Colwellia sp. M166: one gene and its partner. The protein of the gene in region 2 interacts with the protein of the main gene of each other region in a pairwise test. Links are inferred from orthologs where the notes say so. Each region holds a gene or a part of one and is shown on either strand. Other genes may lie near its edges. The genes, in order: FGD67_RS13640 and mrcB.

Region 1 (4,727 bases), 290 kb from region 2 along the record:
CATGCCAATTAGTGAAGAAGAATTAAATAAAGGCAAGAATTTAAGTTTAGTTGGACGTAAGTTAAAACCCAGCAAAGATGAAGTTGAAGAAAATGTGCGTTCTCGCAGCTCGGTACTTCGTGTTGCGCAAAGGTTAGCGCGCTAATTACGGTGCTTTAGTATGGCAACCAAGAAAGTGGTGTTAGTACTTGATATTTGGCAGGACATTCGGCGCCATCTCGCTATATATGGCATTTTATTATTAGTATTGCTATCAGCGTTTTCAGTCATTTACTTTACTCACTTGAATCGGCAAACCACCAGTAAAATTGAAGTGTTATTAACTGAACGTGATGGCTTAGAAAATGAATGGCGTAATTTATTATTAGAGCAAAATAGCTTGGCAGAGCATAGTGCCATCGAAAGCAATGCAGAAAAACAGCTGAATATGACAAGGCCAGATGCCAGCTCTGAAATTATTATTAAATTACCATAAATTTTTAGCACGAGTAGGGCTATGAAAAAACCAGCACAATATAATCCGAACACAGTAGTATGGCGTTTTTACGTTGTGCTAGGTGCTGTTGTGCTGATTTATGCTGGTTTAATGGCTCGTACTGCATATATTCAAGTGTTTGAACCTGACATGCTGAAAAAGCAAGGTGATAACCGCTCACTTCGTACCAATACTAAAACCGTACAACGGGGCTCCATTGTCGATCGTAATGGCCATGAATTAGCGATCAGTGTACCGGTAGAAACAGTGTGGGCGGATCCTAAAATTATTTTTGATAGCAATGCTTTATCAATGAAAAAGCATTGGCAAGCTTTGGCTGATGTACTAGGTCAAGATGTTAAAAAACTACAAGTGAGAATTACTAAAAACCCGACTAAACGCTTTGTTTACATTGAACGTAAAGTCGCACCGGCGATGGCTAATTATATTCGCGAATTAAAAATTCCAGGCATTCATTTACGTAAAGAATCTAAGCGTTTTTATCCTGCGGGTGAAATAAGTGCCCATGTTGTCGGCTTTACTAATGTTGATGACAAAGGTATTGAAGGCATTGAGCGGGTTTATGACCAGTTGCTAACTGGAGAAGATGGTGAAAAACAATATCGTAAAGACGCTAAAGGTCGAAAGATAGAGATTTTATCAGTCAAAGCCTCTACGCCACCTAAAGAAATAACCTTGAGCATTGATCAACGTATTCAAGCACTTGCTTATCGTGAACTCAAAGGCGCAGTGAAAGCGTTTAAGGCAACATCAGGGTCCGCTGTTGTTACCAATGTGAATACTGGTGAGGTATTAGCTTTGGTGAATAGTCCATCATATAACCCAAACAACCGTTCGGGTGTAGCAATTCACCGTTTTCGTAATCGCGCTATTACTGATATCTATGAACCCGGTTCAAGTGTGAAGCCATTGACGGTTTTAACTGCACTGGAATTTGGTAGCGTAAAAAAAGATAGCATCATTGATACTTACCCAGGCTGGATGCGATTAGGTGGTAGTCGAGTTTCTGATCCGCGCTACCTCGGAAAAATAACTTTAGCTGAGTTATTGGTGCACTCTTCAAATATGGGCACGACTAAGTTGGCATTATCGGTACCCAAAGATTATTTAATTGATAAGTTTTTTGATGCAGGATTTTCTGAAGAAACCGGTACCGGACTTGTCGGTGAAAGTTCAGGCATGATGCACGATAGAGCGCGTTGGTCAAAATTTGAATTAGCGACATTGTCTTGGGGTCACGGTGTTGCTATTACCCCAATTCAGTTGGCGCGTTTTTATACCATATTAGCTAATGGCGGTATGAAAATACCGTTAACGATTTTAAAGCAAGACCCACAAGAACAGGTCAAGAAAAATGCTGAACGTATTTTTTCTGCAGAAAATAGTCAAAATGTATTAGACATGCTTGAACACGTCGTTAATGAACACTATACCGTTGCAAAAATAGACGGTTACCGTGTTGGTGGTAAAAGTGGTACGGCGATTAAAGCCTTTGCCGGTGGTTATGGTAATGATTATGTCGGTTTATTTGCCGGTGTAGCACCGATATCAGATCCTGAGATTGCTGTGGTGGTGGTGATTGATGACCCCGGTGGTGATTTATATCACGGGGGGGAAGTTGCTGCGCCAGTTTTTTCCCGTATTATGAAAGGCACGCTGCGGCTGCTCAATGTAGCGCCAGATGCCAATACCAAAGTAACCGTTGTAACGGCAGAGCCAAAAACAGAAAACCTACCCAAGGAGCGTGACCATGTTTGATCACGCTTTACGCGTTTCTAATCAACCAAGAAATTTTGCTGCCATTGAAGCGGTATTAAAGCGTGCTAGCATTAGCTTGAATCACCATGATTTAACTCAACTTAAAGCCAAGTTTTCTCAGCTGTTTCAAACTGATGCGACTACTGCTGACTTGGTTAATGATACGCGAACGATTAAGCCTGGCGATGTGTTTTGTGCCGTTATGGGTAGCTTACGTGATGGACGTGAATATATTGCCCAAGCGCTTGCTGCCAATTGTGCAATGATAATACAAGAAACGACTGAGCCATCAGCACATGGAAAACTGACTTGGTTACAGCAGACAGATACAGACGCCATTGCGATATTGAATTATTTTCAGCTGAATCAAGACTTATTTAATGTTGCTAAAGCCTTTTATGGCGCACCTCAACAATCGATGAATATTATTGGTATTACCGGTACCAATGGTAAAACCAGCACCAGTCAAATTATTGCTAATTTATTAGACTATTGTCAGAAAAACTGTGCGGTTATTGGTACCAATGGTGCTGGCAAGCTTGCCAGTTTAAAAAGTATTGATAACACCACCCCAGGTGCAACAGAGTTACATCAGCTATTGGCATTGTTTAATACCCAAGATATCACCGATGTTGCGATGGAAGTTTCATCGCATGCGTTAGCGCAAAAACGCGTTAGCGCCGCTTTATTCAACACCGCAGTATTTACTAATTTAACGCGAGATCATTTAGATTATCATCACACTATGTCGGCTTATGCTGACGCGAAAAAACAAATATTTACCGGTGATAGTCAGCAAGTTGCGGTGATTAATGGTGATGATAGCCAAGGGCGCAATTGGCTAGAACATTGGCCTGAAATACAAACTGTAGTGGTGTATGGTCGTGGGGAAAATATTAGCAGCTATAGCCACTTTGTCCAAGCACTTGATATAAAACACCATGTGGATGGGGTAAGTTTTACGTTAAATACCGAGCAGGGCCAGTGCCAAATTCGCAGTCAGTTGTTAGGTAATTTTAATGTCGAAAACCTCCTCGCTGCTATCGCGGTATTAATGGTTGAAAACATTGCTCTGAGTATGATTGCTAACGCAATTAGGCAACTTGTACCGATTATTGGTCGTATGGAAGCCTTTTCATCTGTTGGTAAACCGACAACGGTTGTTGATTATGCCCATACCCCTGATGCTTTGGCGAGTGCTTTAGATGCTTGCCGTTTACATTGTCAGGGTAAACTATGGCTAGTTTTTGGCTGTGGTGGCGACCGCGATGTTGGCAAGCGTGCTTTGATGGCAAAGGTTGCTGAAGACAAAGCGGATCATATTATTATTACTAATGACAACCCGCGTAGTGAAGCGCCTGAAGCAATAGCTGCCGATATCATTGCTGGTTTACGCCAGCCAGAGTGCGCTGAAAAAATCTTAGATAGAAAGAGCGCTATATTAAGCACATTACAGAAGGCACAGGCCAATGATGTCATTCTTTGTGCCGGTAAAGGTCATGAAGATTACATCATCATGGGGGCTGAAAAGCATCATTATGATGAACGCGCAGTGGTTCGTGGGTTTTATACAACAGAGGTGATGCTATGATCGCGCTAACGTTAACTGAACTTACGCAAGCGGTTGATGGTCAATTGTTTGGCGAGAACTTAACGATAAATGCTATTAGTACTGACAGCCGGGCCTTAAATGCTGGCGATGTTTTTTTAGCATTACAAGGGCCAAATTTTGATGGTCATAAATTTGTTAAGCAAGCCAGTGAGCAAGGCTGTAGCGCTGTTATTGTTCAACAATTTTATGATGAGATTGCAATGGCACAAGTGGTAGTTGCCGATACACATCAAGCCTTAGGTCAAATTGCCGCGTATGTGAAAGCAAAAGTTGCCCCAAAAACGGTTGCAATTACCGGTAGTAGTGGCAAAACCACGGTAAAAGAAATGGTTGCCGCAGTGTTAAGTCGTTTAGGTAATGTTTTAGCAACTCAAGGTAATTTTAATAATGATATTGGTGTACCACTTACCTTATTACGTTTAGAAGAAAAGCATGACTTTGCTGTTGTTGAGTTAGGTGCAAACCACATTGGTGAAATTGCCTATACCTCAGGCTTAGTAAAACCAGATGTTGCCATTATTAACAATATTGCTGCCGCACACTTAGAAGGGTTTGGCGATTTATCTGGTGTTGCTCGGGCAAAAGGCGAAATATTTTCCGGGTTAAGTGCTAATGGCGTCGCTATATTTGCTGAAAATAATCCATGGCTTGATAAATGGCAATGGCGTTTAGCAGATAAAAAAGTGCAACGTTTTTCCTGTGAGGGAATAGCTGATTGTTATAGCCATCAGGAAGTTTTAGATGATAACGGTTGTGCGAGTTTCAAATTAACCACTCCGATAGGCAGTACCTATATTGAATTGACAGTACCAGGTCATCACAACGTTTGTAATGCGGTCGCTGCAGCAACCATAGCTTTAG
Region 2 (12,245 bases):
CTAGCCAAACGCATTTACTTTTTCCTGAGGTAAGTGAGGCTGCTTTATTAGCAAACTTAGAGCAATGGTTAGGGCCTTATTTAACTGACATTACGACGAAAGCACAACTCGAAAAAGTGGACTTTTCGGCACTATTATTGAACCAATTAAGTTATCAACAACAGCAAGCGTTTGAACAAATAGCGCCAACTTTTTTTATTGGTCCAACGGGACGAAAGTGTCTTATTCGCTATAGTTTAGAACAAGCCCCTGTTGTGTCTTTACCTATGCAGGAGCTATATGGTGTTACTGAAACTCCTACGGTTGGTGATAAGGTAAATAATGGTGCTGTGCCCTTGATTATTGAAATACTTTCACCGGCTAAACGACCTATTCAGGTGACACAAGACTTGGTTGCTTTTTGGCAAGGGAGTTATCGTGAGGTGCAAAAGGATATGAAGGCACAATATCCAAAGCATTTTTGGCCGGACGACCCTGCTAATGCACAAGCAACCAGGAAAACCAAACGACATATCAAAACATAAATCTCGGTATTTAGCTGCTTAAATAATGACGTTTAAAAGTACTCGGGCTAAGGTTAAAAAATTGTTTGAAGCAACGACTAAAGTGACTAGGATTATTATAACCTAGCTCAAAACAAACTTGGGTGATTTGCTGCCCTTGCTTTATCATCATGGCTGCTTTTTTTAGTCGAGTTTGTTGTTGATACACCGCAGGAGTACAGCCTAAGTGCACTCTAAACTGATGAAAGAACTTAGTACGGCTCATGCATGCCAACTTGCATAGCTGCTCTATGTTCAAGTTTGTTGCTAAGTTTTGGTTTATAAAATTCACGGCGGCGCTCATGCCATTGTGATCGGGTGTTTGTTCACTATGAGCAATAATAAAGTCGCGTGTTTGGTGGCGCAGTAAACGAATGGTTAATTCAGATATGGCTAAATCAATCATGTAATTTCGATCTTGATGATTTTCGGTATAAATTTGTACTATGCGAGCCAGTAGGGCTTGAGTTTGAGCGTTATGGTGAGTATGTACTAAATGATGATGGTATTGCCATTGACCATAGCTTTTATCCAGTGGTGCTTGTTGCTCAATATGGTTAACTATTTTTCCGATCCGTTCAAGCGATATTTCAATGGCTAAGCAGGTTGTTGGCTGATCTATTTTAGCATCAGGAAAATCGATTTCAACTTGATGATTAGGTGCAATAACAAAAGATTCATGGGGAAGGAACTCGCTCTCATAGTTAGCATGATCGTCGTGCATCACTTTTTTACCTGCCACCATACCGCAAAATAGCAGTTGATCAGAACTTAATTGCACCCGATTTGCTTGCTCAAAAGTATCGTAAATACTCAGCTCGGTATCAGGCCCTGCAAAGCTAATTTTATTTTCAACTAACACTTTGGGGTTTTTGCGTTTTGCCGCTAACGTTTCCTTAATCATTATTATCACGCCTTATATTTGTACTGGCAGTCAACTTTTTTGAATTAATAGCATAGTTTAAATTTTCAACATGACTAAGGTAATCAGAAATAACTATAAATACAACTAGAGGAAAGTCTTATGATATATGCAGCACCGGGAACAGAAAACGCACTCATTAATTTTAAATCACGCTATGGAAACTTTATTGGTGGCCAGTGGCTTGAGCCATGTGATGGTCAGTATTTTGATAATATTAGCCCTGTCAATGGTCAGGTTTTCTGTCAAATTCCACGCTCTAATCATAAAGACATTGAGCTGGCGCTAGATGCAGCCCATCAGGTTAAAGACGCATGGGGTGCAACATCAGTTACTGAACGTTCGAACATTTTATTGAAAATCGCCGATCGTATTGAGCAAAATTTAACCTATTTAGCGGTAGCTGAAACTTGGGATAATGGTAAAGCCGTACGAGAAACCTTGGCGGCTGATATTCCTTTAGCGGTTGACCATTTTAGATATTTTGCCGGTTGTTTACGTGCACAAGAGGGCTCTATTGGCGATATTGATGAAAATACCGTTTCTTATCAATTTCATGAACCCTTAGGTGTGGTTGGGCAGATCATTCCGTGGAATTTTCCAATATTAATGGCCGCTTGGAAACTGGCACCAGCATTAGCGGCGGGGAATTGTGTAATATTAAAGCCAGCAGAACAAACACCAGCATCAATTTTAGTGTTAGCTGAGCTTATTGGTGACTTATTGCCTAGTGGCGTATTAAATATCGTTAATGGCTATGGTAAAGAAGCAGGTCAAGCGTTGGCGACGAGTACTAGAATTGCCAAAATAGCCTTTACGGGGTCAACGCCGGTTGGCTCGCATATTTTGAAATGTGCAGCTGAAAATATAATTCCTTCCACGGTTGAGTTGGGCGGAAAATCACCGAATATATTCTTTAAAGATGTGATGGATCATGAAGATGAATATTTGAGCAAATGTATTGAAGGTATGGTGCTAGCTTATTTTAATCAAGGTGAAGTTTGCACCTGTCCATCACGGGTATTTGTTCATGAAGATATTTATCCTCAATTTATTGAAAAAGTGATTGAACGCTCTAAAGCGATTAAGCGTGGTAACCCGTTGGACACCGAAACTATGGTGGGGGCACAAGCTTCTCAAGAACAGTTTGATAAAATTATGCGCTATATCGCTATTGGTCGTGATGAGGGGGCTGAAGTTTTACTTGGTGGTGAAGTTGAAACTCTGGCTGGAGAGCATGAAAATGGCTTCTATATTCAACCGACTTTGTTAAAAGGCACCAATGATATGCGAGTATTCCAAGAAGAAATCTTTGGTCCGGTGATCTCGCTTTCAACCTTTAAAGATGAAGCGGAAGTACTTGAGCTGGCCAATAGTTCAGAGTTTGGTTTAGGTGCGGGGGTTTGGACACGCGATATGAATTTAGCCTATCGTATGGGACGCAAAATACAAGCCGGACGAGTGTGGACTAACTGTTATCACCTGTATCCAGCACATGCGGCATTTGGTGGTTATAAAAAGTCAGGTGTTGGTCGTGAAACCCATAAAATGGCGCTAGAGCACTATCAGCAAACCAAGAATTTATTGGTCAGCTATGATGTTAACCCGTTAGGTTTTTTCTAGCATTAGTGGCTGAGTGAGTGGTTTACTCGCTAACAAGCTTTTTATCTATTGTAGCTAGCATCCATACTTAACTGACTAGCAAATATGGCACTATGCTAACAACATTAGTGCCATGTTTGCTTATCTAATACTGATAGAATGGTCAGTGTTCAGCGGTAATGTTAGTGAGCGCTAAAGTTAATTTAGCGACTTAATTGTGCGATAACTTTCATCGCTTGTGCAAGGACATCTTTATCGCCGTCTAGCCAATGAATTTTAGAACTATTGCGTTCTAATCGGCGCAGCCAAGTATCTTGTTTTTTTGAGAATTGATGGATGGCTGAATTGAGCTTTTGAAAGCAATCGTTTTTACTTAACTTTCCTTGTAAATACTGAGCAATAAATCGATACTCTAAACCATAAAAATATAAGGTTTCCCAACTTACGCCTTGCGCGTGTAGTTGCGCTACTTCCTCAATTAATCCTTGCGTCATCCGCTCTTGTAAACGTTGGGTAATGCGTTGGCGAATAACCTCTCTTGGCCATTTTATGGCAAATATTAGCGGCTTTAAATCGGGAAAATCATTGCTGTTGTCTTGTGCGTCATGTTCGCCTTGTGCTATTTCAATAGCGCGCACGAGTCGATCACGTTCAATAAGATCCGTAGTATTATGTAGATTTGGCTTAAGTTGTTGTAATTTAATCACTAAATCATCATGAGAAAGTATTGCTAATGAAGCTCTAAGCGCTTTATTTTCTGGCACTTCAATCAGTCGATAGCCTTTGAGTATCGAGTCAACATAAAGTGCCGAGCCACCGGCCATAATAGCAAGCTTATTTTTATTGGTAATTTCTTGGTAGGCGTCAATAACGTTTTGTTGAAAATCGAAAATACTATATTCATAACCAGGATCGACAATATCAATTAAGTGATGTTTAACATTTTGGTATTCATCGAGGTCTTTACCACTACCAATGTCCAAACCACGATATACTTGCCGAGAGTCAGCGGAGATAATCTCGCCATTTAGCATTTGGGCCAATGCTACTGCCAGTTTAGTTTTACCTGATGCTGTTGAGCCAAGTACTACTAGCATGTTAAAAGCTGACATAAATAACCTATGGGTATTGATACCAAACGGATTAAGTAATTCTTACTAGGTGAGCAAGTCATTAGTCCGATTGCTATGAGCTAAAATAAAGCCTGAATTATATCGTTAAATTTATCACTATGCTTGTGGCTTATGCTGTTTTTGGTTAATTTTAGCCATTAAAATATATCATTAGTGATATAGTGTTAGTGCGATTAAGATCACGACTTTCATGTAGCTTAGAGGCAATTTAATCAAATATGGCGGCAAAAAAAACTTCTCAAACATCGACAAAAAAAACACGTAAGGCTAAGCCAGAAAATGCAAAAATTTCTGAGAAAATGGCTAATAGTCGAGTAAAACGACTGTTGCGTTGGTCATTTTGGTTTACGGTTAAAATGAGTGTTTTACTGATGTTTATGCTGTTTATTTACAGTATTTATCTTGATGGTAAAGTGCGTGATAAGTTTGAAGGTCAGCGCTGGCAAGTACCCGTGCAGGTTTACGGTGCGGTTGAAGAATATAGTATTGGCAGTAAGTTAGCACTGACCAATTTGAAACAAGCTTTAATTGCCAATCGTTATAAAAAAGTGACCAAGGCTCAACGTCCGGGTGAGTTTGCTTTGTCAAAAAGTCGAGCGATTATTTATCGTCGTGCTTTTGATTTTGGTGGTGGAATTGAGCCCGCGCAAGAAATCACCATTGACCTTGCTAATGGTAAAGTCCAAGCCTTGTATCGTAATAATGAACATGTTTCGCAGCTACGATTAGAACCCCTTTTATTGGATAGAATTTTACCTGAAAGCAAAGAAGATCGGGTATTAGTGTCTTTACAAACCGTGCCTGAAAAGTTGTTGGATACGTTATTACTCATCGAAGACCGAGATTTCTATTTTCATCATGGCGTTTCACCATTCGGTATTTTGCGGGCACTTTACCAAAATTTAAGAGCGGGTCGCACAGTACAAGGCGGTAGTACCTTAACGCAGCAACTGGTTAAAAATATGTTTCTAACCAGAGAGAAAACCTTATGGCGCAAAGCTAATGAAGCCATCATGGCGCTAATTTTGGAATATCGATACAGCAAAGATCAGTTATTAGAAGCCTATATTAATGAGGTGTACCTAGGACAACATTACGCCAATGGTATTTACGGCTTTGGCTTGGCAGCAGACTTCTACTTTGGTAAGTCTATCCAATCCCTTAATTCTGAACAAATGGCGATGATTATTGGCCAAGTTAAAGGACCTAGTTATTATGATCCTTGGCGTTTTCCCGAGCGCACAACTAAGCGACGAGACCTAGTCTTGCGCTTAATGTATCAAGAAGAAATTATTTCTCGGCATGAGTTTGAACGGGCGGTTGAGTCGCCTTTATCGATCAGAAAAAAACGACGAGTACAGCAACAAAAGTTTCCAGCGTATTTGCAATTAGTTAAAGCCGAACTGTCACGACACTTATCAGAATACCAGCAACAATCGGGTGTACGGGTGTTTACCCGTTTTTCAATTAATCAACAGTTAGCTTTACAAGCCAGTATTGACCAGCAATTACCGAGTTTAGAAGAAAAATCAGGCTCTGAATTACAGGTTGCTATGGTGATCTCAGATGTAAAGTCAGGCGGTATTCGGGCTTTAGCTGGCGGCAAAGAAGCGGGTTATGCTGGGTTTAATCGAGCATTGCATGCTCAACGACCTATTGGCTCGTTAATTAAACCTGCGGTATATCTTGCGGCGTTGGAACGTTATCAGCGCTTTAATTTAGCTAGTATCATTGAAGATAGAGCTATCACACTTGCTAATGCAGGTGGGCAAGCTTGGCAGCCGAAAAATTATGATGGTAAATATCGCGGCCAAGTACATTTAATTGATGCACTGGTCTCAAGCCTTAATGTGCCGACGGTAAATCTTGGCATGCAATTAGGTTTAGATAATGTCGCGAAAGCGATACATTTATTGGGTTATCAAGACGATATTGTTACTCGACCTTCTATGTTACTGGGGGCATTAAATATGTCGCCAGTACAAATAAGCCAACTTTACTTGCCGATTGCTAATCATGGTGTCGCTGAAAAATCTCATGCAATCGAGCGTATTGTTAGTGCTCGTGGTGAAACCTTATGGCAATTTCAAGCACTAGATCAGCAAATTATTTCCACACAAGCGGCTTACTTACTCGATTTTGCATTAAATAAGGTCACGACTTCAGGTACCGCTCGCTCGTTAACTTGGCGCCTTAAAGGTACAGACGTAGCAGGAAAAACCGGCACCACCAATGATCAAAGAGACAGCTGGTTTGTTGGCTATGATAATAATACTTTAGTCACTGCTTGGTTAGGTCGAGACGATAACAAGCCAACAAAATTAACCGGTAGTAGTGGTGCATTGGTATTATTTGCTGATTTTATGAATAAAATTGACGCTCAGAGTCGGCAAGTTAATGTCCCAGCCAGTATTGAATTAGTACGCTTTGATAATAAAAGTGGCCGGGCAGTGGTAGAAGCCTGTGATAATTCGCAGTTACTACCAGCGGTGACTACCGGCTTGATATATGAAACCCAGTGCGAACAGGATCCTAATCAACAAAAGAAGAAGTCGTGGCTTGAAAGGCTGTTTAGTGAATAACTAAGCTAGATACAAAACAACAAACGTTAATGAGAGCTAATGTTAGTCTTAAAATTAAGGACTTGGTGATATAAAAAAAGCAAATCAGGGATTTGCTTTTTTGTTTTATCTGCCTAGTGTATGCTCTTTGAAAGGGATTATTTTAAGTATTCGAAAATTTTAAATACTCGGTTAACGCCGCCAACATTACGTGCAATATCAACGGCAATGGCGGCTTGAGCTTTAGTAATTAACCCCATAAGAAACACTTCGCCATTTTCTGTCACGACTTTAATGTTACTCGAGTCGAGTTCTTCATTGCCAAATAACGCGGCTTTTACTTTTGATGTTAGCCAAACGTCGTTGGTTTTTGTGGTAAAAGACGTGGTATTACTAACACGAATTTGGTTGTGAAGTTGGTTGACACCATTAACGTCATTAATCGCTTTTATCGCTTGGTCGCGTAAATAACTATTAGGCGCTTGTCCAACAACCAGTACGCTGCCATTAACACTGACAACATGCAAATTAGTGTTGTTTTTTAAGGCCTCGCTATTCGCTATATTGGCATGGGCATCGAGTTCAATTTTCTGATCGTCTATTTGATTACCCAAAGAGCGATTATCAGTTGCGACACTTGCGCCACCGACCACACCAACGACAGCAGCAGCAACACAGCCTTGCAGCAGGGCTGCTAAAGCAAGTGTGCTGATAATTGATTTTATCGACATATTAACCCTCAGATTGCGGAAATAGTGTAGTATCTATAATGTCACATAAACAATGAATAACCACTAAATGTACTTCTTGAATACGTGCGGTTCGGCTTGAAGGCACACGAATCTCAACATCATTTTCACCTAATAGCCCCGCAATATCGCCACCATCACCGCCGGTTAAGGCGATAATAGGCATGTCACGTGATACTGCGGTCTCAATAGCTTTAATAACATTACGCGAATTACCGCTAGTTGAAATAGCCAGTAGCACATCACCATTGTTACCTAATGCACGTACTTGCTTGGAAAAAATTTCATCAAAATGATAGTCATTACCAATTGAAGTAATGGTTGAACTGTCAGTTGTGAGCGCTATAGCGGGTAATGGCGGACGTTCGGTTTCGTAACGATTTAATAATTCAGCAGAGAAATGCTGTGCATCACCGGCTGAACCACCATTGCCACAGGCTAATATTTTATTGCCGGCTAATAGGCTTTGTACCATGGTCATGCCTGCTTGCTCTATTGGTCCAGCCAATAATTCGCTGGCGGCAATTTTTGTTTGTATGCTCTCGGTAAAATTACTTTTTATCCGTTCTAACATGGTGGAATTAGCTCCGTTGTCTCATTTCGTAAAGGCATTGATTAAAAGGCATTTTTAAGCCAAGTAATTTCTGGGTTGTTAATGTCACCTTGCATGGCGATAACATCGAATCGGCAAGGGGTATTATATTCATTTAATCCTGCTTGTTGCAGATAAAATTCAGCACATTGTTTAATTTTTTGCTGTTTTTTTACTGATACCGCAGCTAAAGCACCACCAAAGTGTGAATTTTTGCGGTATTTCACTTCAACAAACACCCAAATGTCATGCTCAGTCATAATTAAATCAATTTCACCACGGCGGTTTTGAAAATTACAGCTTCGTAATAATAAACCCTGCTGGGTTAAATAGCGCGCGGCTAATTGCTCACTATTTTTCCCCGTGGTGACGGTATTGGTTTTATTAGTCCATAGCAATTTCTTGCACCTTACTACGACTATATTTACCCCAAATTAAGCTACGCTTCAAAATATTATCACTGCCAAGTTGTAATATGCCAGTTTGACCATAATGACGGACATAAGTTTTATTTTGCATCGCAGAAATTTTATCGACTAAGGCTAAACTATCAAATCCCATAGCAAATATGGTTTGTAAGCTATCACTGCGGTTAGGCCATAATTTTTTTGCTTGTGCTACTAAAGCTTTATTTTGTAGCTTACTTTTTAACTGCCAAGGCATTTCAGTAAAGATTAAACCGGATAAATCACGATTATCACTTTTATCTATTTTAGTGCTGTGACTGCGAGAACTAGCATATACCGGAATTAAATCAGCAAATGGGCTGATATTTACGTCGATATAAGGTTTTAATAATTTTGTCTCTAGCGGTAAGCCAACCACGTAAATCATATCGATATCGCGACGATTACGTAGTTCGCTCTTAATTGAGTATTTAATATGCCTATTAAGCTCTTTGGTTCTTTGTTGGCTTAAGTCGACGCCAAGACTTGCTTGCAGTTGATTTTGCATTTTTGCGTCATTATTAAAAAACACCATCTCTGGCGTTTGGCCCGTAATGTGCTGCCATTGTTGGCTGAATGTTTGCGCGATACGGCGGCTAGCATTGTCTTGATGGCTTAAAATAAGAGGCTGTTGATAATGTTGACGACTAAGCGTTGTAGCCGCTTGCATTGCCTCATCTTCTGGTCGCATTGATAAGGCAACTTGATGTGGCAGCAAGTTAACCTCTTCAGGCAGGTTAAGCAATAATGTTGGTAGTGTAATTTCAGTTTGTGCTAAGTAGCTTGTTACATTCTCTTTTAATAATGGGCCAATCACATAGTCGATGCTTAGCTCGGTTAGCGTTGCGCTTAATGTGGTCATGTCCAGTGTTGCTGAATCGATAAAGTGTAAGGTTTTACCGCTGTTGATATTGTACGCAGCAAGTATGCCTTGCTGAGCAACTTTACCGGCACGTTCTTGCTTACCAGACAGTGGAATAATAACGGCAACATGCTCAAACTCATTGCTCAGTGTTGGCTGTTGTTGGTTTAAGTTAGTAACAATGTGCTGTGCAGGATGGGTTTTGAATTCTCTTTGCCATTGACTTAAATAACGCTTGAAGCGAGTGTCGTCATCACCAAACTTATTGGCAAAAGTGAGTAACTTACTCCAACCTTTAATGTTGGGTGGCGACATTTTAACTAGCTGTTGATGCTGCCAAGGTGATAACTGGCAAAGTTGCTGCCAAATCATCTCAATATCATCAGTGCTTGCTGTTGAGTTTTTAGCAAAAGCGTGTAAGTTGGCCTCAAGTGCGGCAATGGGTAAATTTCTTTGACTTTGTACGCTTGCAAGGGTTTGATAATAATCTAGGCCATGAGTAAGTTGAGACTGTTCTTTGATATTATTGGCGCTATTCAGTGCTTGATAAGCTTTTTGTTGCTTTTCTAAAGCCAATAAGCTTTTGGCTTCTATGACCGCTAATTGATATTGCTGCTGTGGGGCTTCAGCCAAGGCATTAAGTTGTTTCACTAACCAAAGTGCTTGGTGTGCTTTGGCTTCGATTAAATATAGCTCACTGGCCGTTAGTAGCGAAGTCACTGCGGCGTCATTTTCGTTTGATGACATCTGCACCGATGCATTTGCAACCAGTTGCTCTGCCGTTAATGCGGTTTCAAGCGTTTGGATAACATCCGTTTTTTTTACTGATGACTTTGCTGGTTTATTTAGCTGAGTTGTTGAGCAGCTAGTTAAAATAGCGACCGTTGCTAGTGCACATAAGCGACTTTTATGTGATGAAAACCATTTAGTGAGTGTCAAAGTTAATAAATCCATACTTTTTAATAGTGCTTTATAATAAACTTCATCCTCTTCAGTCTCAACACAAGTATTTTTAAAATGTCGGATTCTCAAATTCAGCCTAGCACCTTATACATAGTTGCCACACCTATCGGTAACCTTGGTGATATTAGTCAACGGGCGCGAGATATACTCGAACAGGTTGATATTATAGCCTGTGAAGATACGCGGCATACTCAACGATTGTTATCAGCATTTGCCATTAAAAATAAAACTATGTCGATGCATGACCATAACGAGCGTCAACGCCAAGAACAAATAGCCGCTTTATTAAAGGAAGGTAAAAGTATTGCCTTAGTGTCGGATGCCGGTACGCCATTGATCAGCGATCCAGGTTTTCATTTAGTACGTCATTGCCGTCAACAAGGTTTAAATGTTTCGCCAATTCCCGGTGCATGTGCTGCTATTGCTGCGCTTTCAGTTGCCGGTTTACCGACAGATCGTTTTACTTTTGAAGGTTTTCTACCATCAAAATCAGGCGCCAGACAAGCAACATTAAATGATTTGGCGAACGAAACGCGTACCTTAGTGTTTTATGATGCACCGCGTCGCGCTATTGATACCGTTGAAGATATTGTTAAAACCCTTGGCGGTGAGCGTTATGTGGTGATGGCACGTGAATTAACCAAAACCTTTGAAACTATTCATTCTGATACCGCTGATAATTTATTAACTTTTTTACAAGCCGACCCAAATCAACTCAAAGGTGAAATGGTACTGATCATTGAAGGGAAAAAAATTGACCCTAATGACATTCCTGCGCATGTTGTGGCAACATTGAAGTTACTCTTAACCGAGATGAAACCTAAAAGAGCTTGCGCTATAGCGGCGGAAATTCATGGCGTGAAGAAAAACGCTCTGTATGACTATGCGCTGGCTATGAAAGCTTAGAGCCTTTGCTATGAAAACATAGCGCGTTAGCCTATATCAACCGGCTTTATGGTGTAATTACTGATTTCTTGGCCTATATCTTTAATTGCCATAAAGCTTGCTCTGTTCTTTAGTCTTTGCAAATAAGCCAGTGTTTGTGGTTGATACTGCTTTGCTAAACCCAATAATTCCCCTAAATAAAGTGCATAACCTACGCTGACATCAGCAATGGTAAATTTATTGTCTACTAAATAGTGCTTGTTTTCTAAGTGGATATTTAAGCGTTTTAAACGTGCTAAAAACCAAATGGCATAGTCTTTAACAACTTGTGATTGTTGGCGTTCAGGTTGCTCAAATTGGCTGTACCTTAACACTAAGGTTTGTGGAAAAGTCAGTGTGGCATCACTAGAAAATAACCAATTCAAATAATCGCCATATTCCGGGTGTGTTACTGGCACGCTTAAGTCATGATGGGGGCAGCGTTCAGCAAGATAGAGCAGCATCGCACTCGACTCGGTTAGCGTAGTATCACCATCTTTTAGGAATGGCACAGTACCTAACGGGTTAATTGTTAAATATTCTTTTGCTAAAAAGCGCGGTGGGAAGGGCAATGAGTGTAGTTTATATTCAAGCTGCATCTCTTCTAAAGCCCATAATACGCGCAGTGAACGGGTATTATGGCAATGCCAAAGTTCTATCATAAATACGCTCCATTTCATGTTTTGAAATTACTATAACAGCAGATGCTTAGTGACGATATTTAATTTAGTGAATAGACCTTAGTGATGATTTGGGGTAGAATGCGCGCCGAGTTGACGAGACAATCGCTGCTTTATCGTTGTGCCTTCGGGTAGACAGATGGGGGGGAGGAAAGTCCGGGCTCCAATGAGCAGGGTGCCAGGTAACGCCTGGGCGGCGTGAGCCGACGACAAGTGCAGCAGAGAGAAGACCGCCGATGGTTGTTCTTAGGAACCTCACAGGTAAGGCT

What was found.
Region 1: the proteins of mrcB (region 2) and FGD67_RS13640 interact in binary tests that used the Escherichia coli proteins (3 or more experiments, as listed by UniProt). The link is inferred for Colwellia sp. M166 from one-to-one orthologs.

What each region holds. Positions count from the first base shown.
Region 1 is NZ_CP040755.1:2,993,822-2,998,548, forward strand. The notes cover bases 1-2,875. They hold FGD67_RS13640 (penicillin-binding protein 2), read left to right. Parts: upstream 1-496; coding sequence 497-2,254; downstream 2,255-2,875. Other genes in these bases: rsmH (16S rRNA (cytosine(1402)-N(4))-methyltransferase RsmH), read left to right, coding at 1-145; ftsL (cell division protein FtsL), read left to right, coding at 161-475; FGD67_RS13645 (UDP-N-acetylmuramoyl-L-alanyl-D-glutamate--2,6-diaminopimelate ligase), read left to right, coding at 2,247-2,875. In the rest of the region: more of FGD67_RS13645, read left to right, coding at 2,876-3,845; murF (UDP-N-acetylmuramoyl-tripeptide--D-alanyl-D-alanine ligase), read left to right, coding at 3,842-4,727. UniProt on the Escherichia coli protein: Essential cell division protein that catalyzes cross-linking of the peptidoglycan cell wall at the division septum. Required for localization of FtsN.
Region 2 is NZ_CP040755.1:3,276,130-3,288,374, forward strand. What follows is about bases 4,079-7,099. They hold mrcB (penicillin-binding protein 1B), read left to right. Parts: upstream 4,079-4,417; coding sequence 4,418-6,781; downstream 6,782-7,099. Other genes in these bases: miaA (tRNA (adenosine(37)-N6)-dimethylallyltransferase MiaA), read right to left, coding at 4,079-4,178; dolP (division/outer membrane stress-associated lipid-binding lipoprotein), read right to left, coding at 6,919-7,099. Also shown: ATP-dependent helicase HrpB, read left to right, coding at 1-524; FGD67_RS14800 (AraC family transcriptional regulator), read right to left, coding at 535-1,446; FGD67_RS14805 (aldehyde dehydrogenase family protein), read left to right, coding at 1,567-3,087; more of miaA, read right to left, coding at 3,270-4,078; more of dolP, read right to left, coding at 7,100-7,491; FGD67_RS14825 (phosphoheptose isomerase), read right to left, coding at 7,493-8,083; FGD67_RS14830 (YraN family protein), read right to left, coding at 8,125-8,499; FGD67_RS14835 (penicillin-binding protein activator), read right to left, coding at 8,486-10,441; rsmI (16S rRNA (cytidine(1402)-2'-O)-methyltransferase), read left to right, coding at 10,427-11,278; FGD67_RS14845 (glutathione S-transferase family protein), read right to left, coding at 11,305-11,958. UniProt on the Escherichia coli protein: Cell wall formation. Synthesis of cross-linked peptidoglycan from the lipid intermediates.